3 regions of the Allobosea sp. P2_A10 genome follow, and region 1 is predicted to be linked to each of the others. Evidence: predicted binding sites of a transcription regulator. Region 1 holds the regulator's gene; each other region holds the start of a gene.
What was found. Region 1 encodes LexA, which represses DNA repair genes until DNA is damaged. Its sites were predicted from a motif close to TGTTCNNNNTGTGTTCNG; they were not measured.
Positions count from the first base shown of each region.

Region 1 (10,370 bases):
CCATAACGAGGCCGAGCTCGATCGCGGGCTGGTGCTGGGCAGCAAAATGCTCGGCATCAACAACCGCGACCTGCGCAGCTTCCATGTCGATCTCGCCGTGACCGAGCGCCTCGCGCCGCGTGTTCCGGCCGATCGGATCATCGTGGGCGAAAGCGGCATCTTCAGCCATGCCGAGATCCTGCGGCTGAAACGATGCGGCGTCGAAACCTTCCTCGTCGGCGAAAGCCTGATGCGGCAGGCCGATGTCGCGGCAGCCACACGCGATCTGCTGACCGGCTCCGGCGCCGAGGCCGCCGCGTGACCGGGCTCAGCCATCTCGACGCGCTGGGCCAGGCCCATATGGTCGATGTCGGCGACAAGGCCGAGACCGTGCGCATGGCGGTGGCCGAGGGCTGCGTCGTGATGCTGCCGGAAACGCTCGCGATCGTGCGGCGCGGCGACGCCAAAAAGGGCGACGTGCTCGGCACGGCCCGTCTCGCCGGCATCATGGCGGCCAAGCGGACCCATGAGCTGATCCCACTCTGCCACCCGCTGCTGATCAGCAAGATCGCGGTCGATCTCGTCATCGACGAAGCGCTGCCGGGTGTGCGCGTGACGGCGGAGGTGAGAATGAAAGGCCAGACCGGCGTCGAGATGGAGGCGCTGACGGCGGTCTCGGTCGCCTGCCTGACGGTCTACGACATGGTCAAGGCGGTCGACCGCGCCATGCGGATCGAAGGCATACGACTCATCCATAAATCCGGCGGCAAGTCAGGCGTCTACGAGGCCAAGGCGGTCTGATGGCGCTGACGCCGGTCAAGGTGGCTCTGCGCGCGCTGCTCGACAGCGTTCCCGGCCCGACGCCGGGCGAGAGCCTGCCGCTTGCGCAATGCGCCGGCCGGGTGCTCGCCGCCGACATTATCGCGCTCAGGACGCAGCCGCCTTTCGCCAATTCGGCGATGGACGGCTATGCGGTCCGCGCCGAGGATTGCGCGGCGGGGCAAGAACTCGCTGTCATCGGAGAATCCGCCGCCGGGCGCGCCTTCGCGAGGGCGCTTGGTGCGGGCGAGGCCGTGCGCATCTTCACCGGCGCGCCGATCCCCGCCGGCGCCGATGCGATCCTGATCCAGGAGAACGCCGATGGCGTCGGGACAGCGACAATCCGGGTGCGCGAGACCACAAGCAGGGGCCGCTTCGTGCGCCCGGCCGGGCTCGACTTCCGCGACGGCGACGTCTTGCTGCCAGCCGGGCGCGTCCTCGACAGCGCGGCGCTCGGCCTCGCCGCCGCCGGCGGTCATCCTGCGCTGACGCTGCGGCGCAAGCCGCTGGTCGCGATCCTGGCCACCGGCGACGAACTCGTCCTGCCCGGCGAGCCTGTCGGGCCCGACCAGATCGTCGCATCCAACAGCTTTTCGCTGGCCGCGATCGTCGAGGCTGCGGGAGGCATCGTCCTCGATCTCGGCATCGCGCGCGACAACCACCCCGACCTCGCCGCCAAGATCGAGGCGGCGAAAGCCTCCGGCGCGGATGTCCTGATCACGTTGGGGGGCGCATCTGTCGGAGAGCACGATCTCGTCCAGTCGGCGCTGAAGGCGCAAGGGATGGCTCTCGGTTTCTGGAAGATCGCAATGCGGCCTGGTAAGCCGATGATGATGGGCCGGCTCGGAGCGATGGTCGCCGTCGGTCTGCCGGGAAATCCGGTGGCGTCGATCGTCTGCGGGCATCTCTTCGTCGTGCCGCTGATCGAGGCGCTGCTCGGCATGGATGCACCCGAGCGCGACAGGAGCGAGCCGGCCTTCCTCGGCAGTGACATGCCGGCCAATGACGAGCGCGAGGATTATCTGCGCTCCGACCTCGCACCGATCGCGGCCGGCTGGCAGGTCACGCCTTTCACCAGGCAGGATTCCTCGATGCTGGGGACGCTGGCGCGCGCGCAGGCTCTGGCGATCCGCCCCGCCTTTGCCCCGGCTGCAAGGCAGGGCGATCCCTGCCGGATCATCCGCCTGCGCTAGGCCTGCTTGTGGAACACAACACGAACGTGTATGGTGTTCGTGATTTGTTTCGATTCTGCGCCAAGCCTTGGCCAGAACGTCGATCATCGCGCCGGCGGGGACCATGCTGACACGCAAACAGTTCGAACTGCTTCGCTTTATCCAGGAGCGCCTGCGTGAAAGCGGCGTACCTCCCTCCTTCGACGAGATGAAGGATGCGCTCGACCTGAAATCGAAATCGGGCATCCATCGCCTGATCATGGCGCTCGAGGAGCGCGGCTTCATCCGCAGGCTGCCGAACCGCGCGCGCGCGCTCGAGGTGATCAAGCTGCCCGATGGCGTGGCCGGTGCGCAGAGCCCGCGCGGACGCTTCAGTCCTTCGGTCGTACAGGGTGGTCTCGGCAAGGTCAGGCCAGCGTCCTCGACGCCCGATGAGGATATCCGCTCGACCATCGCCATTCCGGTCATGGGGCGGATCGCGGCCGGCACGCCGATCTCGGCGATCCAGAGCCGCAGCCACAATGTCTCTATGCCCGCCGACATGCTTGGAGCCGGCGAGCATTACGCGCTGGAGGTGCGCGGCGATTCGATGGTCGAGGCCGGCATTCTCGACGGCGATACCGTCGTCATCCGCAGGCAGGACACCGCCAATACCGGCGACATCATCGTGGCGCTGATCGACGACGAGGAAGCGACGCTGAAGCGCCTGCGCAAGCGTGGGTCGTCGATCGCGCTGGAGGCTGCCAACCCCGCCTACGAGACCCGCGTGCTCGGGCCCGACCGGGTCAAGATTCAGGGCCGACTCGTCAACCTGATGCGGCGCTACTGAAGGCTGTCGGTCTCCGCACCGCTGGCTTCGTCGGCAACAGCCGGCGCCGGGGTTTGCTGCTGGACGGGACGCGCCGCTGAGGCTGCCCGTCTTGTCCATGGGCGCTCGGCATCCGGGCGTTCCGATTGCAGTGTTCGCCAGCCCCCGACGCGGCTGACCAGTGAGGTCGCACCATCACGGCCGAGCGCCATGCGGTCGATCAGTTTCGCGTCGCAGACTGCCGACCACGGGATCGGCGTCACCACGAGGTCGGCGCGTCGACAATCCTCGATGCTCGCGATGCGCTCGCGAGCATAGACGATGCTGCGGCCATCCTTGCCGCGAATGACGCAGCCGAGCGTGTCGCAGGCAACGCCCTGACGCAGCGATGCGTCCGTGGGCGGGCGGCTGTCGCCATCGGCGGTCAGCCATTGCTGGACGACGAAGGCGCTGGGGCGGCCGGCAAGAAGCAGGCGGCCGTCGGGACCGCGCACGGCGATGCCGGAGCCATCGCGCTCGATCAGGATGTCGGGCCGTTCGGGCTTGGCAGCAACCGCGACGCCTGTCGCCAGCGGCAGGATGGCGAGCAGGCGCAGCTTCGTGCTCCACAGCGTCGCCCAGAGCAGGCAGGCCGAAAAGCAGCCGAGCGCCACCGTGCCGAAGGCCGGGATGATCAGCGTCGAATGGTCGATCGTCGCGACCCAATGGGCGAGCTTCAGGACGAGGTCCGATGCAAAGCCCATCGCCGCCCAGGCCGGCCAGTCTAGGCCGAGCGGATAGGCGAGCACGCCGAAGACCGCTGCGGGCATCACGATCAGCGAGACGAAGGGCAAGGCGAGCGCATTGCCGAGGAGGCCGAATGGGTTGAAGGTCTGGAAGTGATAGGCGCCGAACGGCGCTGTCGCCGCCGTGGCGAGCAATGTCGTGACGACGATCCCGCTGGCGGCAATCCAGAGTGGGCGCAGCGGCCAGGGCCAGGGTGAAGGCGGCGCGGATCGTTCGCGCTCCTCCCAGCGTTCGGCGAAGGCGATGAGCGCCGCGACCGCGCCAAATGACATCTGAAAGCTCGGCCCGAGCAATGCATCGGGTTCCCGCAGCAGGACGATGATGGCGGCAAGCGCGAGGTTGCGCATGCTCAGCGCCGGCCGGTCGACCAGGATCGCACCGAGCATGACCAGCGTCATGATCAGCGAGCGCACCGTCGCGACGTCGGAGCCGGAGAAGACGCAATAGCCGAAGGCCCCAAGCATCGCCGCGCAGGCCGCGATCTTCTTGATCGGCCAGCACAAGGCGAGCGTTTGCGACAAGGCGAGCAGCGCGCGCACGATGCCGAAGATGGTGCCCGCCGCCAGCACCATGTGCAGGCCGGAGATCGAGACGATGTGGTAGATGCCGGCCGCGCGCAGGTCGGTGTTGGTCGTCTCCGTGATCAGCCCGCGCTTGCCGGTGACAAGCGCTGCCGCCATCGCGCCTGCCTGTCCGCCGCCGACACTGGCGATGCGTTGCGTCAGGGCGTTGCGGGCGCGATCGATCATCACGGCGAGTGCAAGTTCGGGCGGCGGCGGACGCTGCGGTGGAGACAGGACGATCTTGCCGGGAATGTTGCCGACCGCGCCGATGCCCTTGAAGAACGCATCGCGGCCGAAATCATAACCGCCCGGCCGTGCCGGTCCCGGTGGCGGCAGCAGGCGGGCATTGGCCGAAATGTGGTCGCCGGGCGATACCGAACCCGCTTTAATGTTGACGCGGACGCGTCGGGGCTGCCGCTCCGGCTCGACGCCGGCGATGCCGGTGACGAGCACAACCAACCTGGCGCCGACGTCGCGCGCCTCGACCGATTCGACATAGCCGCTGAGCTGGCCGATGCGCGGCCGGTCGAGGATCGGTGTCGCGATCGAGGCCGTGCGCCAGGTCGCGGCGGCAAAGCCGACGAAGGCGGCGGCGACGCCCAAGCACAGATACAGCGCCGGTAGCTTGTGTCGCATCAGCAGCGCCGCCACGCCGGCGATCGAAAATCCCGCCAGAGACGCCCAGAGCGCAGGTTCCCGGTCGGCGGCGAAATAGAGCAGGATGCCGACGCCCATCATCACCGGCAGCCAAAGGAAAAGCCGGCGGCGTTCGGCCTCGGCAGCCAGGGCGGCATTCAGACGTCGGCCCCAGTCCCGGGCCGCGAGCGCAAGCCCTGCCCCGTCCAGCCTGATGACCGGCAGGCGCGGACGCAGGACGCGAACCTGCGCGCCGCGCGGCGTGGTCAGCTCGGGCAAGGCCGACTGCATCGGCTTGGTGCCTCCGGCGGGTGCGGGAGCCAGCGCAACGAGGACAAACCGCCCGCGATCTTGCGCTTAACGCGGACGGCTCGCCCATGTTACAGCGGCCGCGCCGGTTGTCATGCTGCTCCGGCGGAAATTCCCTGTTTGCCCCGGGCTGCCGTTGATCTGGCCCGGCTGGAGCCTTGTTTTCATGAGCGACGCCGTCGTTACGCGCTTTGCCCCCTCGCCCACCGGCTTCCTACATATCGGCGGGGCGCGGACGGCGCTGTTCAACTGGCTCTATGCCCGCCGGCATGGCGGCAAGATGCTGCTGCGCATCGAGGACACCGATCGCGAGCGCTCGACCGAGCCGGCGATCGCGGCGATCCTCGACGGGCTGGCCTGGCTCGGGCTCGATTGGGACGGCGACACCGTCTACCAGTTCGCCCGCGCCGAGCGGCATCGCGAGGTCGCGCAGGCGATGCTGGCCGCAGGTAACGCTTATTACTGCTATGCGACGCCTGCCGAGCTCGACGAGATGCGCGAGCAGGCCAAGGCCGCCGGCAAGCCGATGCGTTACGACGGCCGCTGGCGCGATCGTGATCCCGCGACCGCGCCCGCCGGCGTCAAGCCGGTGATCCGCCTGCGGGCGCCGCAGACCGGCGAGACCGTGGTGATGGACGAGGTTCAGGGCCGCGTCGTCTGGCAAAACGAGAACCTCGACGATCTGGTGCTGCTGCGCTCCGACGGCAACCCGACCTACATGCTCGCGGTCGTCGTGGACGATCACGACATGGGCGTGACCCACGTCATCCGTGGCGACGACCATCTGACCAACGCCGCGCGGCAGACGCAGATCTATCAGGCGATGGGCTGGAGCGTGCCGAGCATGTCGCACATCCCGCTGATCCATGGCGCCGATGGAGCCAAGCTCTCCAAGCGCCATGGCGCACTCGGCGTCGACGCCTATCGCGCGATGGGCTACCTGCCGATCGCGCTGCGCAACTATTTGCTGCGGCTGGGCTGGAGCCATGGCGACCAGGAGATTTTCTCGACGCAGGAGATGATCGACCTGTTCAACCTCTCCTCGATCGGGCGTTCCGCAGCGCGGTTCGATTATGCCAAGCTGGAGAGCCTGAACGGGCTCTATATGCGCCAGTCCGACGATCACGACCTGCTTGAGGCCCTGAAGACGATCCTTCCCGAGATCGGACCCGAGCGCGGTCTGCCGGCGGTGCTGTCGCCTGAGCTTGAGGCGAGCTTCCTTGCCGCCATGCCCGGGCTGAAGGAGCGCGCCAAGACCCTGATCGAGCTCGTCGACAGCGCCTATTATCTCTACGCCAAGCGGCCCCTGAAGCTCGACGCCAAGGCCGCTACCCTGCTCGACGATGCCGGCAAGCAGCGCCTGCCAGGCCTCGCGGACAAGCTTTCGGCGATCAACGACTGGTCGACGGAGGCGCTGGAAGGCGCGGTGCGCGGCTTTGCCGAGGAGCATGGCCTGAAGCTCGGTCAGGCGGCGCAGCCGCTGCGGGCAGCGTTGACGGGGCGGGCGATGTCGCCTGGCCTGTTCGACGTGATGGCGGTGCTCGGGCGCGAGGAGACTCTTGCGCGGCTGGCCGACCAGGCCTGAAATCCGGCATGTGTTCGGCAGGGCTCCGACCGTCTTTCGGCTCGGTTGAACCCCTCATGCAAATGGTCTAGTGACGCGCCATGTGGCCGGTTCCGCCGCCCGGCGGGAGGGGCACAAATATTGCTTGAATATCAGTCGGATGAACCGCGCATACCACCCCGATCCGCATTTGCCGTTCCGTCACAGGCCCGTCACCTCGAGACGTTCCGATGATGAATATGTCTCGTGCGAAACAGGTCGGAGCTGGACCGGGCGGCACGTCGGTTGAACAGCAGCGAGCCTGAAAGGATCGGTATCGATGAGCGGAAACAGCAGCCAGCTCCAGGTCGACGGGAAAACGCTCGACATGGCGATCAAGAAGGGCTCGATCGGCCCCTCCGTCATCGACATCGCCAAGCTCTACGCCCAGACCGGGATGTTCACCTTTGACCCCGGCTTCACTTCGACGGCGAGCTGTGAATCCCAGATCACCTATATCGACGGCGACGAGGGCATCCTGCTCTATCGCGGCTACCCGATCGAGCAGCTTGCCGAGCATGGCGACTTTCTCGAGACCTGCTACCTGCTGCTCGAAGGCGAGTTGCCGACCGCGTCGCAGAAGGCCGATTTCGACTACCGCGTGACGCGCCACACCATGGTGCACGAGCAGATGGCCCGCTTCTTCCAGGGCTTCCGGCGCGACGCGCATCCGATGGCGGTGATGGTCGGTTCGATCGGTGCGCTCTCGGCTTTCTATCATGACTCGACCGACATCTCCGATCCGTATCAGCGCATGATCGCATCGATGCGGATGATCGCCAAGGTGCCGACGCTCGCCGCCATGGCGTATAAATACACGGTCGGCCAGCCCTTCGTGTATCCGCTCAACTCGCTCGACTACACCTCGAATTTCCTGCGCATGTGCTTTGCCGTGCCGGCCGAGGACTACAAGGTCAATCCGGTGCTCTCGCGCGCGCTCGACCGTATCTTCATCCTGCATGCCGACCACGAGCAGAACGCCTCGACCTCGACGGTCCGCCTCGCGGGCTCGTCGGGCGCAAACCCCTTCGCCTGCATCGCGGCCGGTGCGGCCTGCCTGTGGGGCCCCGCCCATGGCGGCGCCAACGAGGCTGCGCTGAAGATGCTGGAGGAGATCGGGACCGTCGAGAACATCCCGAAATACATCGCCAAGGCCAAGGACAAGAACGATCCGTTCCGCCTGATGGGCTTCGGGCACCGCGTCTACAAGAACTACGACCCGCGCGCCAAGATCATGCAGAAGACCACGCATGAGGTCCTGAACGAACTCGGCATCAAGGACGACCCGCTGCTCGATGTCGCCATCGAACTCGAACGTATCGCGCTGTCCGACCCCTACTTCATCGAAAAGAAGCTCTATCCGAACATCGATTTCTATTCGGGCATCACGCTCAAGGCGATGGGTTTCCCGACCTCGATGTTCACGGTGCTGTTCACGCTGGCCCGGACCGTCGGCTGGATCGCGCAGTGGAAGGAAATGATCGAGGATCCGTCCCAGAGGATCGGCCGTCCGCGCCAGCTCTACACCGGCGCGCCGCAGCGCGAATACTCGCCGATCGGCCGGCGCTGAACGATCCAGTCCGTAGCAGAAGGGCGCGCCGCTGGTCGGTGCGCCCTTTTTCGTTCAGCGATGCGCGTTCACGAGGGCCAGGGTGGCCTCGACGGCGTTGGCGGCAGGGCTGGCTCCAGCCGCTGACATGATGGTCTCGACCTCGGCGAAGCCGTCCAACTGAAGTCGTCGCGCCGGTCCTTCCGCGACGGCGTCGAGCATATGCCGGCTCAAGGCTTCGGGCGTTGCGGTCTCCTGGATGAACTCGGGCACGACGCTGCGGCCGAGAATGAGGTTCGGCAGGATCACGCTCGGCAGCTTGATCAGGCGCTTGGCGATCGCAGCCTCCCAGGCTGCGCCACGGTAGGCGGCGACCGTCGGCACCTGCGCCAAGGCCAGTTCCAGGGTCACGGTGCCAGAAGCCGCGAGCGCGGCGCGCGCCTGCCGGAAGGCGGCGTATTTCGCGGCCTCGCCAAGCACGATCTCCGGCTTGACCGGCCACGAGGCGATCTGCTCTTCGATCGGGGCCTGCAGCCGCGGCACCGCCGGCAACAGGAAGCGAGCCTTCGGCAACACCACCGCAATCTGTTCGACCGCGCCGCCGAAAGCCGGCATCAGATGATTGATTTCGGAACGACGGCTGCCCGGCAGCACGAGGATGACCGGCCGCTCCGCTTCGGCGCGGATGACTGCCTCGGCTGCATCGGGGCGCATCTCGCCCAGCCGCTCCATCAAAGGATGCCCGACATAGACCGTTCTGGGGCCGTGCAATCGTTCCAGCGCGGCCGGCTCGAAGGGCAGCAGCGCCAGGATCCGGTCGACGTGGGGAGCCATGCGGCGGGCCCGGCCCGAACGCCAGGCCCAGACGCTGGGGCAGACCCAGTGGACGATCGGGATGGCGGGCGCGCGGGCGCGGACCTTCTTCGCGACGCGCAGGGTGAAGTCCGGCGCATCGATGGTCAGCAGCAGGTCGGGCGCGAAGGCGGCGACGCCCCTGGCGGCATCCTCCATCCTGCGCAGGAGCAGCGGCAACCGCGCGATGACCGGCCCAAAGCCCATCACAGCGATATCGGCCTGTGCGAAGAGCGGCGTCAGCCCTTGCTCGATCAGGGCCTGCCCGCCGACCCCGGCAAGCTCCAGCTGGCGCGCTCCCAGCCGTTCGCGAAGAGCCGCAAGGAAGCGCAGCGCCAATGCATCGCCCGAGGCCTCGCCGGCGATGATGGCAAGCCGGAAAGGCCGGCTCATGGAACGCCTTCCACAAAGAGACCGAGTTGATCTGCAAGGCGGCCGAGCCTGGCGTTGTCGCCGATAAGCACGCGACCGGCTTTGAGCGCGATTCCGGCGAGGCCCGCTTCGGCAGCTCTACGCAAGGTCTCGGGACCGATCGCGGGCATGTCGACGCGCAGATCCTGGGTTTCCTTGGGTGCCTTGACCAGGACGCCATCACCCTTGCCAAGCTTGAGCCGCCCGCTTGCGATCAGATCCGCGACGCGCGCGATCGTTGCGTCCGTGCCTTCCGCGGCTTCGATCGCGATGACGCGGTGATCGGCCATGATCGCCGCCTGCCCGACATCGAAGGGTGACAAGGCCGAAAGCAAGGCAAACCCGCGCGCAATCAGCTCGTGCTGAGCAGGCGTGGCGCGCTTGCGGCCGAGCGGCCCCTGAGCGGCAGTCAGACCGGGAGCGATTTCGGCAGGGCCATGAACGCGAAAGCCCTGTGCCTCGAAGAAGCTGACGACGCCGCGCAGCAGATGGTCGTCGCCGCCCTTAAAGGCTCGGGCGAAGTGGGGCAGGTATTTCAGCGTCGAAGCTTCCGGCCGAAGCGCGCCGAAACTTGGTCGTGGCAGCGAGCCGATCAGTACGAGGTCGGAAACTTCGCGGCGCTTTAAATCCTCAAGCAGGCGTCCGAGCTGCCCAAGCCGATAGCTTGCGATATCGACCTGCCCGAACGCCGTTGGATCAGCCGCGCCATCCAGCGCCGCCACGAAGAGGCGCTCGCCACGGCCGGCCACAATCCGCGCCAGTTCGGGTGGATAGTCGCCGCCGCCGGCTATGATCGCGAGCGGCCCGCGCAGCGTCGCGGCGTCTGGGACGTCGGCGGTCACCGATCCGGCGCGTTGACGTCATGGGGCACGCAGATTGCGCG
Region 1 covers NZ_JBFUCS010000014.1:57,934-68,303, reverse strand. The annotation lists gene trpC (indole-3-glycerol phosphate synthase TrpC) at 1-301, shown strand, start outside; gene moaC (cyclic pyranopterin monophosphate synthase MoaC) at 298-780, shown strand; gene AC1DZY_RS19050 (molybdopterin molybdotransferase MoeA) at 780-1,991, shown strand; gene lexA (transcriptional repressor LexA) at 2,095-2,799, shown strand; gene AC1DZY_RS19040 (ComEC/Rec2 family competence protein) at 2,793-5,054, opposite strand; gene gltX (glutamate--tRNA ligase) at 5,239-6,657, shown strand; gene gltA (citrate synthase) at 6,956-8,245, shown strand; gene lpxB (lipid-A-disaccharide synthase) at 8,300-9,469, opposite strand; gene AC1DZY_RS19020 (LpxI family protein) at 9,466-10,329, opposite strand; gene lpxA (acyl-ACP--UDP-N-acetylglucosamine O-acyltransferase) at 10,326-10,370, opposite strand, start outside.

Region 2 (10,370 bases), on a different contig from region 1:
CGCTGCGCCGCCTGACGAGTTCCTCCAGCCAGCCCTGCGCTCTCCAGCCCGGCGGCACCGGCTCATCGGGATATTCATATTTCAGCTGGCCGAGATCGAACTCGATCCGTGCGAGCAGATGACCGGTCTCCTCGATGGCTTCAGGCGCATCGCGGAACAACCGCGCCATCTCCCGCGCCGTCTTGAGGTGGCGCTCGGCATTGGCTTCAAGCAAACGCCCTGCCCTGTCGATGGTGACGCCTTCACGGATGCAGGTCATGAGATCCTGCAGGTCGCGCTGGCAGGCTGAGTCGTAGAGCACGTCGTTGGTCGCCAGCAGCGGCGTGCGGGTCTGGGCCGCAATCGCCTTCAAGCGGGCGAGCCTGCGGCGGTCGTCGCCACGGCGATGCATGCTCGCTCCGAGCCAGACCGCGCCGGGTGCGGCCTCAGCGAGCCGGGCGAGATGGCCGGGAAGCGCATCGAGGCCCTTGCCGGGCATGACGATCAACAGGAGATCGCGCGCATCCGACATCAGGTCGTCGAGATGGAGCAGGCAATCGCCTTTCTTCACCCCCTCCTTCTGATTTCCGGAGCTCAGCAAACGGCAGAGTCTGCCCCAACCGAGCCGGTTGGCGGGGTAGACGACGATGTCGGGCGTGCCGTCGGCAAAGACGAGCCGGCTGCCGGTGACGAGCCTGAAGCTTTTCGCCATCGCCTGAAGCTGCGGCGCGGTGAAGGGCAGATCGGCGAAGGCCGGGTTCTCCAGCCAGAGATATTCGCCGGGGCTGCCGCCCTCACGGATCTTTTCGGGCGCGGGCAGGCCGTCCTCGCGCAGGTCCCTCAGCGCGCTCCAGGCGCGCACCACGCCAGCGACCGTGTTGCGGTCGGCGATGCCGAGGCCGGCATGCCCGAGCAGCAGCGCCGTCAGCACCAGATTGGGGCCGGGCGAAGCGCCGCGCAGGAAAGAAAAATTCGTCGCGGCAACGAGTTCCGCGTAAGGGCTGCCAGATCGATTCATGCGAAGAGCCCGTGCAGGAACCAGCGCGGCGGCTCGCTTTCCGGCTCGTGAAAGCCGGTGCGGAAAAGCCAGAAGCGGCGTCCCTGCACATCCTCGACGCGGTAATAGTCGCGCATCGGCTCGGTCGAACCGTCGCGCCACCATTCCGGGGCGATCCGCTCCGGCCCCTCGGCGCGGGCGACATCGTGCAGGAGACGACGCCAGCGAAAGCGGATCGGCGGGCCGTCTGGCACCTCGGCAATCGCTTCGACCGGCTGCGGCGGCTCGAAAAGCTGGAGCGGGCGAGCCGGCGGCTCGTCGGGTTCCGGGGCGGGCCATGCAACGCCCTGCCGTGGCACGGCGACCGGCACCGCGACAGCCTCGCGACGCGGGTCATGGCTGTCCTGCGCGACGAAGCGCAGCACCCGGTCGTGGCCGAAACGGGCGACGAGTCTGTCGACCAGATCCGCCACCGCCTCGTCCTCGACCGCGCGCCGGTCGAGGCTTTGCTGCGCTTCGTTCAGGGGCTCGCAGACCGGCACGGCCAGCCGGATGGCATCGAAACCGAAGCCGGGGTCGAGCGGATCGGCCAGCGTGTCGATGCGCTCGCGGTACAGCCTGAGGATCGCCCTGGCGTCGCGCGAGGGCCGGCCGGTTTCGACGACGAGCCGCCTGACCGCGCCATCGCTGCGGAAAAAGCCGATCTCGAAGACGCGCCCGCCCTCGCCGCGCTGCTCCAGCACGCGCGCGGCTTCGCCGATCAGCCTCGTCACGACATCCTCGAGGCTGTCGGAGTCCAGCAGGGGCTCGGCGAAATGCCGCTCGACGACGCAGTCGGGCGGCGGCCGCAAAGGCGTGATGCGGGCGTCCTCATGGCCGAGCGTGCGACGCAGCCGCGTGACGATATCCTCGCCGAAGCGGGCCGAGAGGGCGACGGACGGGCGCTCGGCGAGATCGCGGATCGTCTTAAGCCCAGCCCGCGACAGGGCGATCACCGTCTCCTGCGAGACGCCGAGCGCGGCAACCGGCAGGGCCCGCGTCATGGCTTCATCCTGCCCCGGCGCCACGATGCCCACTGCCCCGAAGCGCGATATGGCGCGGGCCGCTTCCGGCGTTCCGGCGATGGCTGCACGCAGCGACAGGCCAGAGCGGTGCATGCGTGCGCCCAGGCTTGCATAAAGCTCCGCCTCCCCGCCGAAGAGATGGGCGCAGCCGGTGATGTCCAGCATCAGACCATCGGGTGCGTCCAGCGCAACCAGCGGCGTGAAGCGTTCGCAGAAGGCGGCCAACCGGTCGATGAAGCGCCGGTCGGCCTGCGGCTCCGCATCGACCACGACAAGGCCGGGGATGCGGGCTCGGGCATCGGCCAGCGTCAAGCCACGCGTCAGACCCTGCACCACTGCGCGCTGGTCGCAATCGACGAGCCGCAGCGCATTGCGAACCGTCTCGACGACGACGAGCGGAGGCTCATCCGGTGCGCCGGATACCGGGATCCGCCCCTCCCGCCGCAGCCGGTCGGTCGGCAGGAAAGGGAACCACAGAGCGAGGTAACGGCGCGGCATCGGGGTTGGCTCTGGATTGCTGAGGGGGTGCTTCCTGAAATTCCCGGTCCTGGAAGGATTGTCGGTCACGGTCCCACTCCACACGCCACTCATGCTCACCGAGGCCGCCGCGATGGCGTAAAAGCCTGATGCTGAAAGCCGGATCGCCCGGCGCATTCGCCTCCCGCGCCCGCGACGGCAGCGCACCGACCAGCCAGCGCGTCCGGGCGGCGCTGGCCTTCTGCAAAGTCGAGGCGCGCAGCAGCACCGTGGTGACGCCGGAGCCCTCCGCCGCCAGCGCCAGCCGCCGGCTCGCCGTCAGGTCGAGCTGGCGCGGTTCGCCCCAGGGTTCGATCAGGGCCGCGCCCAGCGCCGGACAGCGCGCGGCTTCAGCGCCGGCACGCAGCACGCCCTGCGCATCGCGGGCGCGCACCAAAAGGATGCGGGCAGGATCAAGACCGAGTTCGGCGAGCCCCGGTGGATGCAGGCGGCCGGCCTCGGCGTCGAGATAGTCCTGCCTGACCCAGAGGATCGGGCGCTGCCCGGCTGCCCGCAGCGCCATCCCCACCGCAAAGCCGGTCGCGGCAGCGAGATCGGCAGTGCCGGACGCATAGATTTCGTGAAGCGCCGCACGCGCGATGCCGCCGCCGAGCGCCTCATCGACACGGCCCGCGCCGAACGCGACCTGCCCGACCTCAGGCGGCACGCAACGCAGCGCCGCGTCGGCAAGATGGCGGCGCAGATCGGCCAAGACGAACGGGTTTGGTTGGGTCCGCATGGAAACTCGTGTTCTTTATTTGTTCTTTTATAGAGCGAGCCGCGAGCGAAGGCGAGTCGCCTCTTTCGGCATAAAAAAACCCGGCCCCTCACGGGACCGGGTCTCGGACGGTCGGATAATGGATCTACGGATCAGTTCGCGGTGTAGACCAGCTCGCGCTCCGCCTTGGGCGGCAGGAAGGCGCGCGAGAAGATCTCCTCGGGCTTGGGCGTGCGGGCGAGCTGGTAGCCCTCGACGATGATGCCGATGGCGCTGGCCATGCGGTCTTCCCTGGTGTCGCCGACGCCGATCTCCTTCATCTCGGGCGAGACCATGAGTTCGGTGAAGGAGTATTGCAGACGCCGCTTCTCGATTTTCTCGTCGACGAGATTGTCGAAGTTCATCACGCCCTTCATGCCGATGGACTGGTCCTTGGCGATCTCGATCATGGCCTTGTTGGTAGCTCTAACGAGACCGGCGACCGCCTTCGGATTCTCCCTGATCATCTTCTGAGAGACCATCAGGCCGTTGGAGTAGAGATCCAGCCCATAGTCGCCGAAGCTGAGGAAATTGAAGTCCCTGTCGGGGTCCTGACGGTTGAGCAAGAGGTTGAAATAGCCGGTGATGTTGAAGATCAGCGCGCCGTCGATGTCGCCCTTGATCAGCAGAGGCTCCTGCAGGTTCGGCGCCATGTTGGAGAGCTTGATCTTGCTCATGTCGAGCCCGTTCTTGCGGGCGAAGACCTCGAGCAGGCGGGTCGTCGGGGTGCCCTGCGCGCCGCCCAGCGTCTTGCCTTCGAGATCCTTGGGTTTGGCGATGCCAGCGGCCTTCTTGCTGGAGATGGCGAAGGGCGGCCGGTTCCAGATCATGTAGACCATCACCGGCGCTTCGCCGGGCTTGGCGGAGGCGTTCTGGATGATGGCGTTGACGTCGCCGAAGCCTGCGTCGTAGGCGCCGCCCATGATGCGGGTCACGGTCGCGCCCGAGCCCTCGCCCTGGTCGATGACGACGTTCAGCCCTTCGGCCTTGTAGTAGCCCTTGTCCCTGGCGACGAAGAAGGCAGCGTCGGAGCCTTGCGTCTTCCAGCCCAGGGTGAACTTGACCGTGGTCTCCTGCGCCTGGGCAAGGCCTGTGAAAGCAAGGCCGGCGATGAGCGTCGCTGCGAATCTTTTCAGCATCTTGGTCCCCTTTGTTGAGATCGTGATTCAGTTTTCAGGCGGCGATGAGATCGTTCTTGCGGGTGGCCCAGCCGGTGACTTTGGCTTCGATCAGCGAGAAGGCGACGTAGAGCGCCACGCCCAGCCCCGCGAGGATGAAGAGTCCGGCAAAGACCAGCGGCACGTTGAAGTTGGACGAGGCCGACATCATCACGTTGCCGATGCCGCGATTGGAGGCGACGGTCTCGGCCAGCACCGTGCCGACGAAGGCATAGGTGATCGCGACCTTCAGCGAGGCGAAGAAGAACGGCATGGTGCGCGGCAGCCCAACGTTCCAGAGGATGTCGAACTTCGACGCGCCGAGCGCCTTCAGCACGTCCTCCATCTCCGGCTCGGTCGTGGCCAGCCCCGTCGCGATGTTCACGACGATCGGGAAGAAGCAGATCGAGAGCGAGGTCAGCACGGCCGGCACAGTGCCCGACCCGAACCAGAGCACGAAGATCGGCACGACCGCGACCTTCGGGATCGAGGAGAAGCCGATCAGCAGCGGATAGACGGTGTCGTAAGCCGTCCGCGAGACGCCGATGACCGCGCCGAGAAGCGCGCCGAGCGCGACGCCGAGAACGAAGCCCGCCATCGTCGTGCCTAACGTCTGGAGGATGTGCGGCCAGAGGATCGGCATGCGCTGGTAAAGCGTGACGAAGACCTGGCTCGGGCGCGGCAGGATCAGGTCCGACATGCCCGACAGCAGGCAAAACAGCTCCCAACCGGCGAAGAACAGAACGATCAGCCCGCCCGACCAGAGCTTCTGCCGGAGCCTGAGATTGCCCATCAGATCGCTCCCTCGGCTTCGGGCGAGCGCGCGCCGACGATGAGTTCGCGCAGGCGCTGGTTGAGCGCGACGAAATCCGGCTCGAAGGTCATCGCGATCGAGCGCGGACGGGCGAAGCCGACCGGGCTGTCGTCGAGGATGCGGCCGGGCCGCGCGCTCATCACGCAGATGCGGCTGGCGAGAAAGCCGGCCTCGCGCAGATCATGCGTCACCAGCAGCACGGTCGGCCGGTGCGCCAGCCACAAATCCTGCAGGATCGCCCAGAGTTCCTCGCGGGTGAACTGGTCGAGCGCGCCGAACGGCTCGTCGAGCAGCAGCAGGCGCGGCTCGTGGATCAGGGCGCGGCAGAGATTGGCGCGCTGGAGCATGCCGCCCGAAAGCTGCCAGGGATACTTCGAGGCGAAGCCCTTGAGGCCGACCTGCGCCAGCAGCGCATGCGCCTTGTCGCGAAAGGCGCCTTTTTTCTCCCGCGCATAGTGCGAGCGAAAGGGCTGTACGATCTTGAGCGGCAGCATGATGTTCCGCTCGATCGTCAGCCAGGGCAGCATGGTCGGGTTCTGGAAAGCCATGCCGATGCGCAACGCCTTGGCCGAAACCTCGCGACCACCGACGATGACGACGCCGGCGGTCGGCCGCACCAGTCCGCTCGCGAGGCGCAGGATCGTCGACTTGCCGCAGCCCGACGGCCCCACGAGCGCGACGAACTCGCCATCGGAAATGCGCAAGCTGGTCTCGGCAAGGGCCGGCACCGAACTTGCTCCACGCCCGAAGGTCACGGACACCTGCGACAGTTCGACAGCCGGCGCGGCACGCTCCGCAATTGTCGGCGGGATCGGCTTATCGGTGCTGGAGGCGAGTCGAGGCTGCGCGCGGGTCATGATAAAAGTGCATGCAAAGCTGATGCCAGATTGTATCCCGAAATCTCTCGCCCCTGACGGACAGCGCCGCGGCGCCGGCTCCATTGCGAAACAGACGGCGAAAGCGCTAAGACGAACCTTCGGAAGCGTGGGTTTCAGCGATGGCGCGTGACAAGGATCTGGGTCGCGGTTCGTCCGACCGGGTCGGGACCATCTGCCGCGCGCTGCGCCGCGCCATCATCGAGCAGGCTCTGGAGCCGGGCGCGAAACTGCCTGAGGATGCGCTCGGCGAACGTTTCGGCGTCAGCCGCACGATCGCGCGCCACGCGCTTGGCCAGCTTGCCGCCGAAGGGCTCGTCGAACTCCGACGCAACCGCATCGCCGTCGTGGCGACGCCGAGTTGGCAGGAGGCGCGCGACGCCTTCGACATCCGCATCGAGCTTGAACGGCTGGTGGTGAGCCAGCTCGCCGGCCGGCTGACCAAGACGCAGATCGCCACGCTTCACGCTCATGTCGACGCTGAGGACGCCGCGCGCAACGGGCCTGATGCGGTCTCGATCCGGCTTGCGACCGAGTTCCACATCCTGCTCGCGACGATGACGGAAAGCCCGATCCTGATCCGCTATGTCAGCGAGATCGCCTATCGCTGCTGCCTGACGCTCTCCCTGTTCAGCCGGCCGCATTCATCGGAATGCGCGATCACCGAGCATCGCACGCTGATCGACGCGCTCGCCGCCGGCGATGCCGACAAGGTGATGGCGCTGATGCACCATCACCTCGATTCCGTCGCCAGCCGCGCGTTGGTGGCGCAGGCGAAGCCGCGCGGCCGTGACATCATGGATATTCTCGCCCCATACGCAGAGAGCCCGGCGCCAGCCCGCAAGGCGGCGCTGAAGGCCGTGCCACGCCAGGACGCTGCGGAGTAGACGGCGGCATATAGCCGTTGCGGCATACAAACTGCATGCACTTTTATGCCTCCTGATGACGGCAAGACCGTCTCTCTCCGTAAAGCCGCCCCTCCCCGCCATGCCGACCGACAGCGCCTTCGATCTGATCTTCCGCCAGGCAACGCTGGCCGGCCGCAGCCACCCGGTCGACATCGGCGTTAATGGCGGGCGTATTGCCGCGATCGAACAGCGGATCGTCGCCGACTGCCCGGAGATCGTCGTCGATGGGCGGGCGGTTCTCCCGGGCTTCGTCGACAGCCACGTCCATCTCGACAAGGCCTGCCTGCTCGGGCGCTGCGGCCATATCAGCGGCGGGCTGAAGCAGGCGATCGCGGCCGTCTCGGCCATGAAGCGGGATTTCACCGTCGAGGATGTCCATGCCCGCGGCGCTCAGGTGCTGGAGACGGCGATCGCCAAGGGCACGACGCGGATGCGCACCCATGTCGAGGTCGATCCGCGCGCCGGTCTGCGAAGCCTGGAGGCGATCAAGGCGCTGAAGCGCGACTATGCCTGGGGGCTCGATCTGTCGATCTGCGCCTTTCCGCAGGAGGGGCTGACCAACGATCCGGGCACGGACGAATTGCTTGTCGAAGCTCTCTCGTTAGGCGCGGATGTACTCGGTGGCTGCCCCTACACTGACAGCGATCCCAAGGCGCAGATCGAGCGGCTGTTCGATCTCTCCGAGCGCTTCGACGTCGATCTCGACTTTCATCTCGATTTCGACCTCGACCCGTCCTGGATGCTTCTCGACGAGGTCTGCCGGCAGACGACGCTGCGCGGCCATAGTGGGCGCGTCACCATTGGCCATGTCACCAAGCTTTCGATGCTGCCGCCGGATGATTTCGCGCGCGCCGCCGATCGCCTCGCCGAAGCCAACGTCGCGGTCACTGTATTGCCCGCGACCGACCTCTACCTGATGGGCCGCGACGCAAGCCACGCGGTCCCGCGTGGGCTGACGCCGGCGCACAGGCTGCTGGAGCATGGCGTGACCTGCTCGATCGCCACCAACAACGTGCTGAACCCGTTCACGCCCTTTGGTGATTGTTCGCTGCTGCGGATGGCCAATCTCTACGCCAATGCCGCGCAGGTCGGGCCGGACGGATTCGAGGCTTGCGTCGCGATGGTGACGACGCTGCCGGCCCGGCTGATGCGGCTTTCCGATTACGGCATCGCGATCGGCAACCCCGCCGACCTGATCGTGCTCGACGCAGCTGGTGCCGGCGATGCGTTGGCTGGGATCGCCGAGCCGGTGATGGGCTTCAAAAGCGGACGCCAGAGCTTTTCGCGGCCGGCTGCGGTTTTGAACAAGCCGTGACGGCCAGGAAAATCGACGCCTGATCGCCCTGTACCGTCATTCCGGGCGCAGCGAAGCGGAGACCCCGAAACCATCGTGGAGCACAGCGCCCTTCGATGAATTCCGGATCGGCGCGGCGGAGCCTGTCCTTGGGCCGGCCAAAGGCCGGACCCGAGGGCCGCTTGTCCGGAATGACGGCGCGTTTGATCCGGTTGACTCTTGCTCGGTCGACTACGGCTTCGGCGCGAGCGAGCCGGGATTGAAGGCTCCGCCGAACGGGGACGGGTTGGCCGGCGCGGGAGCCGACGGCGCAGGCGCGGCGCCGGGCGGAGCGATCGAGTTCGGGTTGAACGCGCCGCCGAATGGCGAGGGATTGCTGGAGGGCGCTGCCGGACTCTGCGCCGGCTGCGGGGCCTGCTGCTGGATGCGGCTGCGCTGCTCCTGCATCAGCCTTTCCTGGATCTGCTGCTTTTCGCGCAGGATGTCGGCGCGGCAGGCGTCGGCGTCGTTGCGGCTGGCGAGCCAGGCGACGAGTCCGGCGAAACACAAAAGCATCAGCAGGATCGCGCCGGGATGGGTCAGCAGCCGCGTCGCCGGGTTCGCGTAGAGCCGCGACTTGCCCGCACGGCCGCTGCGCAGCAGCTCCTGCCGGCGGGTATGGGCCTCGTTGACCATCGCGCCGATCAGCGTCACCGCGATGATGATGACGGCGAGCGCCGACAGGGTCGGGTCGGTGCCGAGCCTGATCTTGGACGCCAGCGCCGTGGTGAAGGTGTTGCCCGAGAGGATGGTGAAGACCGTCGTGTTGTAGTTCTCGAACGAGGCAAGGAAGGTCAGGAACGCCGCCGAGCCGATCGCCGGCTTCATGAAGGGCAGCAAAATTTTCCGGAACGCCTGACCCGGCGTCGCGCCGAGATCGAGCGCGGCTTCCGTCAGCAGCGGGTCGAAGCGCTGCAGGCGCGCGCTGAAGATCAGCATCGCATAGGAAGCGATGAAGGTGACCTGTCCGAGCAGGGTCAGGAACAGCCCGTTGTAGAAGAGCGAGCCATAGCCGGCCCCGAAGAATCGGGCGACGCTGCCCCAGAACACGATGGTCGAAATGCCCAGCACCACGCCGGGGATGAGGATCGGCGTGATCAGCGCGGCATACAGGCCCGCCCGCATGCGCGGGCTGACGTCGGCCAGCGCCAGCGCGCCCGCCAGCCCGATGGGAACCGCAAACAGCACCACGGCGATGCCGATGCCCAGGCTGGTCCACAAGCCCGACATCAGCCGGTCGTTGCGCACGAGGAGGCCAAACCAGTCGGTGGTGAAACACTCCCAGGGCACGACGCGCGGAAAGGCCGAGGAATTAAAGGCCGTGACCACCATGATCAGCAGCGGCCCGAACAGGAACAGGAAGAACAGCAGCGAATAGCCGAGCGCGAAGACGCCGCCGCCTGCCCCGGAGCGCGTCATCGGCCGATCGCCCCGATCGAGACCTTGAAGACGCGCATCAGCACGAAGACGAGGCTGAGGCAGACCACCAGCAGGATGGTGGCGTAGGCCGAGCCTCGCTGCCAGTCACCTGCGTCGTTGAACCATTGATAGATGATCTGGGTGAACCAGAGATTCGACGGGCCGCCGAGGATTTGCGGAGCGGCCAGTGCGCCGGCCGTCAGCATGAAGACCATGGTCGCACCGGACGCGATGCCGGGCTTGGCGACGGGCAGCACGACGCGCCAATGCACCCGCCACCAGCTCGCGCCCATATCGCGCGCCGCCTCGATCTGGTTGCGGTCGAGCGTCTCGACCGCGTTGTAGATCGAGAACACCATCAGCAGCACATAGGTGTAGGCCAAGCCCGAATAGAGCGCGACATCGGCGCGGATGAAGTCGATCGGCGAGGACCAGAGCCCCAGCGCCTGGCCGACGCCGTTGATCACGCCCGTCGCGCCGAAGAGGACGCGGAAGGCGAAGGCGCGCAGGATCTCGTTGATCCAGAAGGGCACGATCAGCCCGATCACCAT
Region 2 covers NZ_JBFUCS010000001.1:498,305-508,674, reverse strand. The annotation lists gene AC1DZY_RS02500 (error-prone DNA polymerase) at 1-997, opposite strand, end outside; gene AC1DZY_RS02495 (Y-family DNA polymerase) at 994-2,538, opposite strand; gene AC1DZY_RS02490 (ImuA family protein) at 2,444-3,295, opposite strand; gene AC1DZY_RS02485 (ABC transporter substrate-binding protein) at 3,427-4,452, opposite strand; gene AC1DZY_RS02480 (ABC transporter permease) at 4,487-5,263, opposite strand; gene AC1DZY_RS02475 (ABC transporter ATP-binding protein) at 5,263-6,141, opposite strand; gene AC1DZY_RS02470 (GntR family transcriptional regulator) at 6,282-7,046, shown strand; gene AC1DZY_RS02465 (amidohydrolase family protein) at 7,147-8,382, shown strand; gene AC1DZY_RS02460 (ABC transporter permease) at 8,593-9,819, opposite strand; gene AC1DZY_RS02455 (ABC transporter permease) at 9,816-10,370, opposite strand, start outside.
Region 2: the regulator LexA is predicted to act here: its motif matches at 3,305-3,322, upstream of AC1DZY_RS02490 (ImuA family protein).

Region 3 (10,370 bases), on a different contig from region 1:
GCAATTTCGCGGACTTAATGCCGGCCGGCCCTTTCCGCTGCCGCCCTCTGGGCTGACGCCGCGCGAGATCGAATGCCTCGATCTCGTCGCCAAGGGCAACACCGACCGGGCGATCGCCAGCAGGCTCGGAATTTCGCAGGCGACCGCGCACGACCATGTCGAGAACGCCAAGCGCAAGATCGTGGTCAAGACGCGGGCGGAGGCCATCGCGGTCGCGGTCTCGCTCGGAATCGTCACGACATGATCGGCGTTAACCCTTAATTCACCATAAGCTTCGCCTGGGCGTGGCGACGTGAGAGAAAGGCTTCTGCGAACGGAGCCTGTGCGTCCTTGTCCCTTTTCCGCCTCCTCACCGATTTCGACGGCCGCATCGGTCCGGTCAGGTTCTGGATCGGCAGCGCCATCGTCGCGCTCGCCCTGCTGGCGATCCAGCAGGGCACGGCGCGCCTGCCCGATCGCTATCTCGCCGGCCAGATCGTCGCCTTTGCCAACGCGTTTGCACTGTTCCCATGGGCGGCGCTCGCCGCAAAACGCGCAACCGACCGGGGCGGATCGACGGTGTTCGGTATCCTGCTGGTCTGCGCTATCGTGCTGCCTACCCATCTGCGGCCCTTCCTCGGCATCGGCTGGGAACCTTCGCTGCAGACGGTGTCGCTGATCGCCTGGGTCGTCGCCTTCATCGATCTCGGCATCATGCCCTCGGCGCATGAGGCAACGCGGGTTGCGGAGCGCGCGCCCGATGCTAAAGCGGGGGCATGGACCCCGTTCGCACCGCCGCCCTCGCCTTCGACCCGCTCGACCCTATCGCGCTGACGCAGGCGCTGATCCGCTGCCCCTCGGTGACGCCGCTCGAGGGCGGCGCGCTGACCCTGCTGGCGGATGTGCTGTCGTTCGCCGGATTCGAGACGCACCGGCCGGTCTTCGGCGCCGACGGCATGCCCGACATCGAGAACCTCTACGCCCGGATCGGGACGGAGGGGCCGGTTCTCGTCATCGCCGGACATACCGATGTCGTGCCGGTTGGAGACGCCGCCGCCTGGACGCGCGATCCGTTCGGGGCGGAGATCGACGGCGGTATCCTCTACGGCCGGGGCGCCTGCGACATGAAGGGCGGGCTTGCCGCGATGATCGCGGCCGCACTGCGCTATCGCCGCGACAACCCGGACGCGCCCGGCTCGATCGCCTTCCTGATCACTGGCGACGAGGAGGGTCCTGCCGTCAACGGCACGGTCAAGCTGCTGGCCTGGGCGAAGGAGCGCGGCGAACGCTTCGACCATTGCCTGCTCGGAGAGCCGACCAATCCGGCGACGATGAGCGACATGATCAAGATCGGAAGGCGCGGCTCGCTGACGGGAAAACTCACCGTGCACGGCAAGCAGGGCCATGTCGGCTATCCCCATCTCGCCGAAAACCCGATTCGCGGCATGGTCAGGCTGCTGGCGGCGCTCGACGCTGCCCCACTCGATTCAGGCACGGCCTATTTCGATGCGAGCAATCTCGAAGTGACCACGCTCGATGTCGGCAATCCCGCGACCAATGTCGTGCCGGCGCAGGCCAGGGCGGTGTTCAACATCCGCTTCAACGATGTCTGGACGCCCGACACGCTGGCAGCCGAGATCGAGCGACGCCTGCGCGAGGCCGCAGGCAACACCGTGCGCTACGAACTGACCTTCGAGTCGACCAATGCAGTCGCCTTCCTGACCCAGCCCGGCCCGTTCGTCGACATGGTCGCGGACGCGATCGAGGCGCAGACCGGCAAGTGCCCTGCCCTCTCGACCACCGGTGGCACGTCGGATGCGCGCTTCATCAAGAGCTATTGCCCGGTGGTGGAGTACGGCGTGGTCGGGCAGACGATGCACCAGATCGACGAACGCGTCGCGATCGCCGACCTCGTGACGCTGGAGGCGATCACGCGGCGCCTGCTCCAGAGTTATTTTGCAGTGCAACATAGCCCTTGACGGCCGGGAACTTCGTGGCAGTATGGTCGTTAGACGAAAGTCTAAGATCGACCATCTGGAGTGCCGGCCATGGCGCTTGCTGCCGATGATGTGGCGCGCTCGTTGCGCGGATCCTGGCGTCTGATGTCACAGGGCGCGAAGGCGCTGCCTGAACTCGACCTGACGCGCGAGGGCTTCCTGCGCTCCTATGGCGCGGCGATCCTGACGCTGCCGGCCATGGTCACGGTACTCGCCGCCGAGCGCAGCATCTCCGGCCTGCCCAATGCCGAGGGCCTGTTCCATTCGACGCCGCTGGTGGCGGCGGTGATCATCTCCCAGGTCGCGGCCTTCCTGTGCGTGCCCGCCTTGCTCGTAGCGCTCGCGCCGAATCTGATGCGTTCGCCGGCGCTTTCGGGCTTCATCATCGCCTGGAACTGGACCGAGGTTTTGTCCGCTGGTCTGCTCGCCGTACCAGCCGCCGTCCACGCCATAGGGTGGTCGACACCCGAACTCGCATCGATGCAGTGGTTAGCCTTCGCGGCGATCGTGGCGCGGCTGCGCTATGCAACAGCGAAGGCGACGCTCGGTGCGGAGCATGGCCTTGCTCTGGCGATCGTCTGCGCCAGTTTCCTCGGCCAGTTCGGCATCGCGAGGCTACTGGGGCTGTGGGGCTTCTGAGAGCTCGCCGGCATATCCAGGCCTGTCCGAATCCTGGCAGGCGTCAGTAATCCACGCCCGCCAGATACAGCCCGCAGGGTGGCGCCAGCGCGGCGCATTGCGAGCGATCCTTTGCCGCCAGTACCTTGCCGAGTTTGTTCTCGGGCCAGCGGCCCGCGCCGACCATCTTCAGGGAGCCGACGATCGAGCGGATCTGATGATGCAGGAAGGAACGGGCATGGGCGTAGACCACGATCTCCGACCCCTCGCGGACGACATCGAGACGGTCGAGCGTGCGCATCGGGCTGTTGGCCTGGCATTCGGCGGCGCGGAAGGTCGTGAAGTCGTGATGGCCGAGCAGCGCCTTGGCCGAGCGGTCCATCGCCTCGTGGTCGAGTTTGACGGGCACATGCCAGACGCGATCGTAGTCGAGCGCGGCCTGGGCCCGCCGGTCGAGAATGCGATAAATGTAGTAGCGCCGCTTCGCCGAAATCCGCGCGTCGAAGGTGTCGGGCACGGCGTCCGCGCTCAGGACCACGACCGGCAGATGTTTCAGCCGCGCGTTGCTGGCGTCGCGCACGACATCGCTGCGCCACTCCTTGTCGAGATCGACATGGGCGACCTGATGCGTGGCGTGGACGCCGGCATCGGTGCGCCCGGCGCAATGCAGGCGTACGGCATGGCCGCAAAACGCCTCGACCGCCTCCTCGACGCTCTGCTGCACGGAGGGGCCGTTGAGCTGGCGCTGCCAGCCCGAAAACGGCGTGCCGTCATATTCGATGACGAGCTTGTAGCGCGGCATCAGAGCTTCGCGCCGGCTGCGAGTCTGGCTCCGCGCAGGAAATCGGCCCCCGTCATCGGCTTGCCGCCGGCGCGCTGGACCTGCAGCAGCTTCACCGCGCCCTCAGCGCACGCGACCGTGCCTTCGCCATCGAGCAGCGTGCCGGGTTCGGCCGCGCCTCCCGCCAGCGCCGTGCGCAGCAGCTTCAGCCGCTCTGGACCCTTGCCGAGATCGATTTCGGCATAGGCGCCCGGAAACGGCGAAAGACCGCGCACGAGGTCGTGGACCTGCTGCGCCGGCCGCGCCCAGTTCACCTTGGCTTCGGCATTCGTGATCTTGGCGGCGTATAGCGCGCCTTCCTCGGTCTGCGGCGTGAAGCGCAGGCCGCCACGGCCGAGCGCAGCCAGCGCCCGGACCATCAGATCGGCTCCCAGCGGGGCCATCGCGTCATGTAGCTCGCCTGCAGTCATGTCCGGGCCGATCGCGAGCGTCTCGACCATGCCGACCGGGCCGGTATCGAGGCCAGCCTCCATCTTCATGACGCAGACGCCGCTCTCGGCGTCTCCCGCCATCACGGCGCGCTGGATCGGGGCCGCGCCACGCCAGCGCGGCAGCAGCGAGCCGTGCAGGTTCAGGCAGCCGAGTTCCGGCAGATCGAGGATCGTCTGCGGCAGCAGCATGCCATAGGCGACGACGACCGCGACATCGGCTTCCTGCGAGGCGATGGTCTGCGCGGCCTCGGCCGTCTTCAGGGTTTTGGGCGTGAAGACCGGGATGCCGAAGCGCTCGGCGGCACGCTGGACGGGCGAGGGTTTGAGCTCGAGCCCGCGCCCGGCCTGCGCGGGAGCGCGGGTGTAGCAGGACACGACCTCGTGGCCCTGCCCGATGATCTCAGTCAGGGTCGGCACTGCGAAATCGGGCGTGCCCATGAAGATGACGCGCAGGGTCATGCCCAATAAGCCAAGCGGGCGGCTCGTCCAAACAAGCCCTTATCCTGAGGAGCCGCGCAGCGGTGTCTCGAAGGATGGCCGGGAAGGCTTTGAAGCTTCCTTCGAGACGCGGCCGCACGGCCGCTCCTCAAGATGAGGGCCGAGGGTCTGATCAAACCGAGCATCAAGCCGCGCTCTCGCGCTTCGCGACCTTGGCGAAACGCTTGGTGACGCGCTCGCGCTTCAGCCGCGAGAGATAATCGATGAACAGCACGCCGTTGAGATGGTCGATCTCGTGCTGCAGGCAGGTGGCGAGAATGCCATCGGCCTCGACCTCCTGCGTCGCGCCGTCGAGGTCCATGTAGCGGACCTTGACCGCCTTGGGCCGCTCGACCTCTTCGTAGTATTCCGGGATGGAAAGGCAGCCTTCCTCGTGGATATTCGTCTCCTCCGAGGACCAGGTCACCTCCGGGTTGAGGAAGACCATCGGCTTCTTTTCCTCCGCGTCGGACTTCGTCAGGTCGATCGTGACCACGCGCTTGCGCACGCCGATCTGGATGGCGGCAAGCCCGATTCCGGGCGCGTCATACATCGTCTCCAGCATGTCGGCGGCGAGTGTCCTGATCTCGGGCGTCACGGCGGCGACGGGTTCCGAGGCCAGCCGAAGCTGGGCGTCGGGCAGGATGACGAGAGGACGAATGGCCATGGGGGCTCTGCGCGGAATGTCTGACGGGAGCGCGGACATAAGCATTTGTGGGCAAGCGGTCAAACCGTTCCGCTTTCGTTCGATTTCGACGCTCGAATCGGTTAGACTCACGCGATGAAAGAGATCGCCTTCATCCTGCTCGACCGCCCGGTGACCTGGGCCGAGGCCGCCTTCTGCTTCGCAGGGCTCAGTCTCGTGCTGCTCATGCTGGTCGTGATCTCGATCTGGCGAGGCGCGCGCAGCCGCGAGATCGAGGCGGCGATGGCGTCCGAACGCACACGCGAGATGGACGACAAGGTCGCCGAGATGAACCGGCTGCAGGCGGAGATGACCGGCCGGATGCAGTCCATGGCCGAAATCCTGTCGACGCGGCAGGGCGACCTCGCCCGCCTCGTCGCCGACCGGATGGACGGGTTGAGCCACAAGGTCGGGCAGGGGCTGGAGCAGAATGTCCGCCAGACCACGGAGAGCCTCGGCAAGCTGCAGGAGCGCCTCGCCGTCATCGATTCCGCCCAGAAGAACCTGACCGACCTGACGTCCGAGGTCGTGACGCTGAAGGACGTGCTGTCCAACAAGCAGGCGCGCGGAGCCTACGGCCAGGGCCGGATGGAGGCGATCATCCGCGACGGCCTGCCCGCCGCCTTCTTCTCGTTCCAGCCCCAGCTCTCCAACGGCAAGCGGCCCGACTGCATGGTGACGCTGCCGGGCGACGGGCGCGGGCTGGTGATCGACGCGAAATTCCCACTCGAAAGCTTCACGCAGTTGCGCGAGGCGCGCGGCGACGACGCCCGGAAAGCCGCCGGAGCACGCGTGCGCAACGATGTCGGCGTGCATGTGAAGGACATCGCCGAGCGCTATTTCCTGCCCGGCGAGACGCAGGACATGGCGCTGCTCTTCGTGCCGTCGGAATCGATCTATGCCGACCTGCACGAGTATTTCGACGACGTCATCCAGAAGGCGAGCCGCGCCCGGATCATGATCGTTTCGCCATCGCTGCTGGCGCTGGCGATCCAGCTGATGCAGTCGCTGGTGCGCGATGCGCGGATGCGCGAGGAGGCGCAGGTGATCCAGTCCGAAGTCGGCAAGCTGCTGGACGATGTCCGCCGGCTCGGCGAGCGCGTCGACAAGCTCGACACGCATTTCCGGCAGGCCCAGGACGACGTCGCCCAGATCAAGACCTCGGCCGGCAAGGTCACCGGCCGGGCCGAGAAGATCGGCGCACTGGAGTTCGATGACGCTAGGGGCGCCGAGCCGCCGCTGCCCTTCGCCAAGGGGCTGGAACTCAAGAATGCGGCGGAGTGAGCCGGCGCTAGATCACGACTGAAAGCTCGGGCGTCTCCAGGCGACGCGCCGAGCCGGGCAACGCCCGCAGGATTTCGCGGCGGAGCGATTGCAGCCCCGGCGCGCGAAGGTCGCGCGGGCGCGGCTGCAGGTTGACGAAGCCGCCGGCGACGCCTCCGGTCCTGGCGCAGCGCAGGAGAATGCGGTCGGCGAGCAGCAGCGCCCGATCGAGATCGCCGCCCGCCAGCACGATACCCGGGCGGCTTTCGCTCCAGAGCGTCAGCACAAGGCCAAACAGCCTGTCCTGCGCATCACCGGGCAAGCCGGCGAAGGGTTCGTCGAGCAGCAGGAACTTCGGACGCGTCACGAACAACCGCGCGATCGCGACGGCATGGCGCTGCTCCGGCGAAAGCTGGTCCAGCCTGCGCGCCTCGAACCCGGCCAGGCCAACGCGAGCGAGCGCGTTGGCGACCAGCCCTTCACGGGTGAACGGCGTCAGGCCATCCGCGCCGAAGGCGACGTTGTCGCCGACGCTGAGCCAGCGATAAAGCTCCGCGTCAGGCCCGAGACGGGCGCAGCCCAGGGGCAGTGCCGCGCTCCCCCCAACGGCCTCGCGATCGCCGGCAAATGCACCAAGAAACGCAACGATCTCGCCTGATCTGAAACAAGCGGCGGGCCACCCAGACTGCGCGATATCGGTTTGGCTGAAGGCGGCTTCACCCGGCATGATCGTGCTCCCGCATGGCGCGAAGGGAGCACGCGGCGAGGCTGGGCGCCGCCCGTCATCCCACGCTTTAGCTGCATTTGTTTCGCGCCCGCAAGCTGGTGGCTCAAATCGGCGCGTGTCCTGTTTCTAGGTTCGACCGTTCTTTTTGTCAAACGATCTCCGACTGAAGAAGCTTTGCCGCCGCGCGCCATCGACGGAACGGTTTCGGCCTGTTTGCCGGTCGTGCTACCAGCGTTCAAGGCGCGCATCGCCTGCTTTCGAATCAAGGCCGCCGCCACCGTGACAGCCGTCGCCGACATGCCGCATTTCAGGCTCGCCGAGGTCCTTGCCGATCCGGCCATGGCGGTCGCGCAACTGGCGGACCGCCATGGCAGAGTCGCGGCCAGCGAGATGCGGCCCGAGCTCGTCGCAGGCCTGCGCAGCGTGCTGGAGCAGGGCCACGCCTCGGCGCGGGAGCTGCTCGCGGGCCCACGCAACGGGCTTGCCTGTGCGCAGCGCATCTCAGTGACGATGGACGCCATCGTGACCTGCCTGCATGTCGCGGCGAGCCGCTATTTTTACCCGGCGGTGAACCCCTCCCAGTCCGAGCGCATCGCCGTCGTCGCGGTCGGCGGCTATGGCCGGGGCACGCTCGCGCCGGGCTCGGATGTCGATCTGCTGTTCCTGTTCCCGCACAAGCAGACCGCCTGGGGCGAAAGCGTCGTCGAAGCGATGCTTTATCCGCTCTGGGATCTGAAATTGAAGGTCGGTCATTCCGTCCGCTCGGTCGACGATTGCGTGCGCGAGGCGCGCGCCGACATGACGATCCGCACCGCCTTGCTGGAGGCGCGTTTCGTCGCCGGCGATGCGCTCCTGTTCCACGACATGGTCCGGCGCTTCGGCGCCGAGGTGGTCGAGGGTAGTGCGCCCGCCTTCACCGAGGCGAAGCTCGCCGAGCGCGAGACCCGCGTCCGGCGCGCCGGCACCTCACGCTATCTGGTCGAGCCCAACGTCAAGGACGGCAAGGGCGGCCTACGCGATCTCAACACGCTGTTCTGGATCTCGAAATACGCCTACCGCGTTGAGGATGTCCGCGACCTCGTCAGGGCCGGCCTGTTCGACCGCAAGGAACTCGTGCTGTTCCAGCGTTCGGAGGAGTTTCTCTGGCGGGTCCGCTGCTGGATGCATTTCATCACGGGGCGGGCGGAGGAGCGGCTTTCGTTCGATCTGCAAAGACAGGTCGCGGCCGCGATCGGCTATGCCGGCCGCAGCGGTCAGGCTCCCGTCGAGCGCTTCATGAAGGCGTATTTCCTCGTCGCCAAGGATGTCGGCGACCTGACGGCGATCGTCTGCGCGGCGCTGGAAGCGCGCCAGCAGAAGCCACGCGCCTCGCTGTCGCGGCTGATCGGCTCGTTCACCAAGCGCAAGCGCGTGCGCGCTCTCGGCCATGCCGATTTCACCCTGAAGAGCCAGCGCCTCTGCGTGGTCGATGGCGACGCGTTCCGCCGCGACCCGGTCAACCTGCTGCGGCTCTACGAGATCGCCAGCCGCGACGACCTCGCGATCCACCCCGATGCGAGCCGGCTCGTGACCCAGTCGCTGCGACTCGTCACGCCGCAGTTGCGGGCCGACCCCGAAGCCAACCGCATCTTCCTGGAAATCCTGACGGCGCGGCGTTCGCCCGAAGCGGTGCTGCGGCGGATGAACGAGTCCGGGCTTTTGGGCAAGTTCGTGCCGGATTTCGGCCGCGTCGTCGCGATGATGCAGTTCAACATGTACCACCACTACACCGTCGACGAGCATCTGATCCGCTCGATCGGCGTGCTGGCGGAGATCGACGCAGGTGTGCTCGAACTGGAGCATCCGCTCGCCAACGAGATCATGCCGACGGTCTCGAACCGGCGCGCACTCTATGTCGCGCTGTTCCTGCACGACGTCGCCAAGGGCCGGATCGAGGATCATTCGATCGCCGGGGCGAAGATCGCGCGCAAGCTCTGTCCGCGGCTGGGCCTGAGCGAGGCGCAGACCGAAACCGTGGCCTGGCTGGTCGAGCACCATCTCGACATGTCCACCGTCGCCCAGAGCCGCGACCTCGGCGACCCCAAGACGATCGAGACCTTTGCCGCCACCGTGCAGACACTGGAGCGGCTCAAGCTGCTGCTGATCCTGACCGTCGCCGACATCAAGGCGGTCGGGCCCGGCGTCTGGAACGGCTGGAAGGGCCAACTCCTGCGCACGCTCTATTACGAGACCGAAATCGTGCTCGCCGGCGGCTACTCGGTGATCGAGCGCAAGGCACGCGTCGAGAAGAAGCAGGATGCGCTCAAGGAACGGCTTGCAGACTGGCCGGATACGCTGCGCGACGCCTATCTCGCCCGGCACTACTCGCCCTACTGGATCAAGACGGACCTCGCCCGCCAGGAAAAGCACGCCCGCTTCCTGCACCAGGCCGAGAGCGAGGGCCGCACCACCGCGACGCTGGTCGAGACCGACCAGTTCCGCGGCGTCACCGAACTCACGATCCTCGCGCCCGACCATCCGCGCCTGCTGGCGATCGTCACAGGCGCCTGCGCAGCCGCCGGCGGCAACATCGTCGACGCGCAGATCTTCACCACGACCGACGGGCTCGTGGTCGACACGATCTCGGTCTCGCGCGCCTTCGACATGGACGATGACGAGTTGCGGCGGGCCGAGCGGATCGCAGCGGCGATCGAGCGCGCGCTCAAGGGCGAGATCAGGATCGCCGACCTCGTGGCGCAGCGCCGCGCCCCGCCGCCACGCGGCGGCACCTTCCAGGTCGCGCCCGAGGTCATCATCGACAACGTGCTGTCGGCGCGCCACACCGTGCTGGAGGTCGCAGGCCTCGACCGGCCGGGCCTGCTCTACGACCTGACCACCGCGATCGGGAAGCTCAACCTCAACATCGCCTCGGCCCATATCGCGACCTTCGGCGAGAAGGCGGTCGACGTGTTCTACGTCACCGACCTGACCAATGCGAAGATCGTCTCGACCGCGCGCCAGCTCACCATCCGCAAGGCGCTGCTCGACGTCTTCGCCTTCTGGCACGACAAGCCGGTCACGGCGAAGGCGAAAACACCCGTTCGCGCTTGATTTCGCCGGCGCGAAGCCCGATATCGGCCGCGAATGCAGTCGCCATCCCCGCCGTGGGGACTGCCATGTCCCAATAGGAACTGGATCACGCCATGACGCAGCATCCTGCGCCGGAAAACCCGAACGCCGAACCCGACATCGACGAGACCGCGCTGTCGCCGGAAGAGATCATCCAGGCTAATTTCGCTAAAATCGAAGCCGAGCGCGACGATTTCAAGGACAAACTCCTGCGCACGCTCGCCGACATGGAGAACTTGCGCCG
Region 3 covers NZ_JBFUCS010000008.1:233,584-243,953, reverse strand. The annotation lists gene AC1DZY_RS14145 (helix-turn-helix transcriptional regulator) at 1-244, shown strand, start outside; gene AC1DZY_RS14140 (DUF805 domain-containing protein) at 331-813, shown strand; gene dapE (succinyl-diaminopimelate desuccinylase) at 756-1,958, shown strand; gene AC1DZY_RS14130 (hypothetical protein) at 2,028-2,615, shown strand; gene truA (tRNA pseudouridine(38-40) synthase TruA) at 2,659-3,396, opposite strand; gene fmt (methionyl-tRNA formyltransferase) at 3,396-4,325, opposite strand; gene AC1DZY_RS14115 (peptide deformylase) at 4,489-5,010, opposite strand; gene AC1DZY_RS14110 (DNA recombination protein RmuC) at 5,125-6,312, shown strand; gene AC1DZY_RS14105 (ATP-binding cassette domain-containing protein) at 6,320-7,018, opposite strand; SAM riboswitch at 7,069-7,143, opposite strand; gene AC1DZY_RS14100 ([protein-PII] uridylyltransferase) at 7,358-10,108, shown strand; gene grpE (nucleotide exchange factor GrpE) at 10,201-10,370, shown strand, end outside.
Region 3: the regulator LexA is predicted to act here: its motif matches at 5,076-5,093, upstream of AC1DZY_RS14110 (DNA recombination protein RmuC).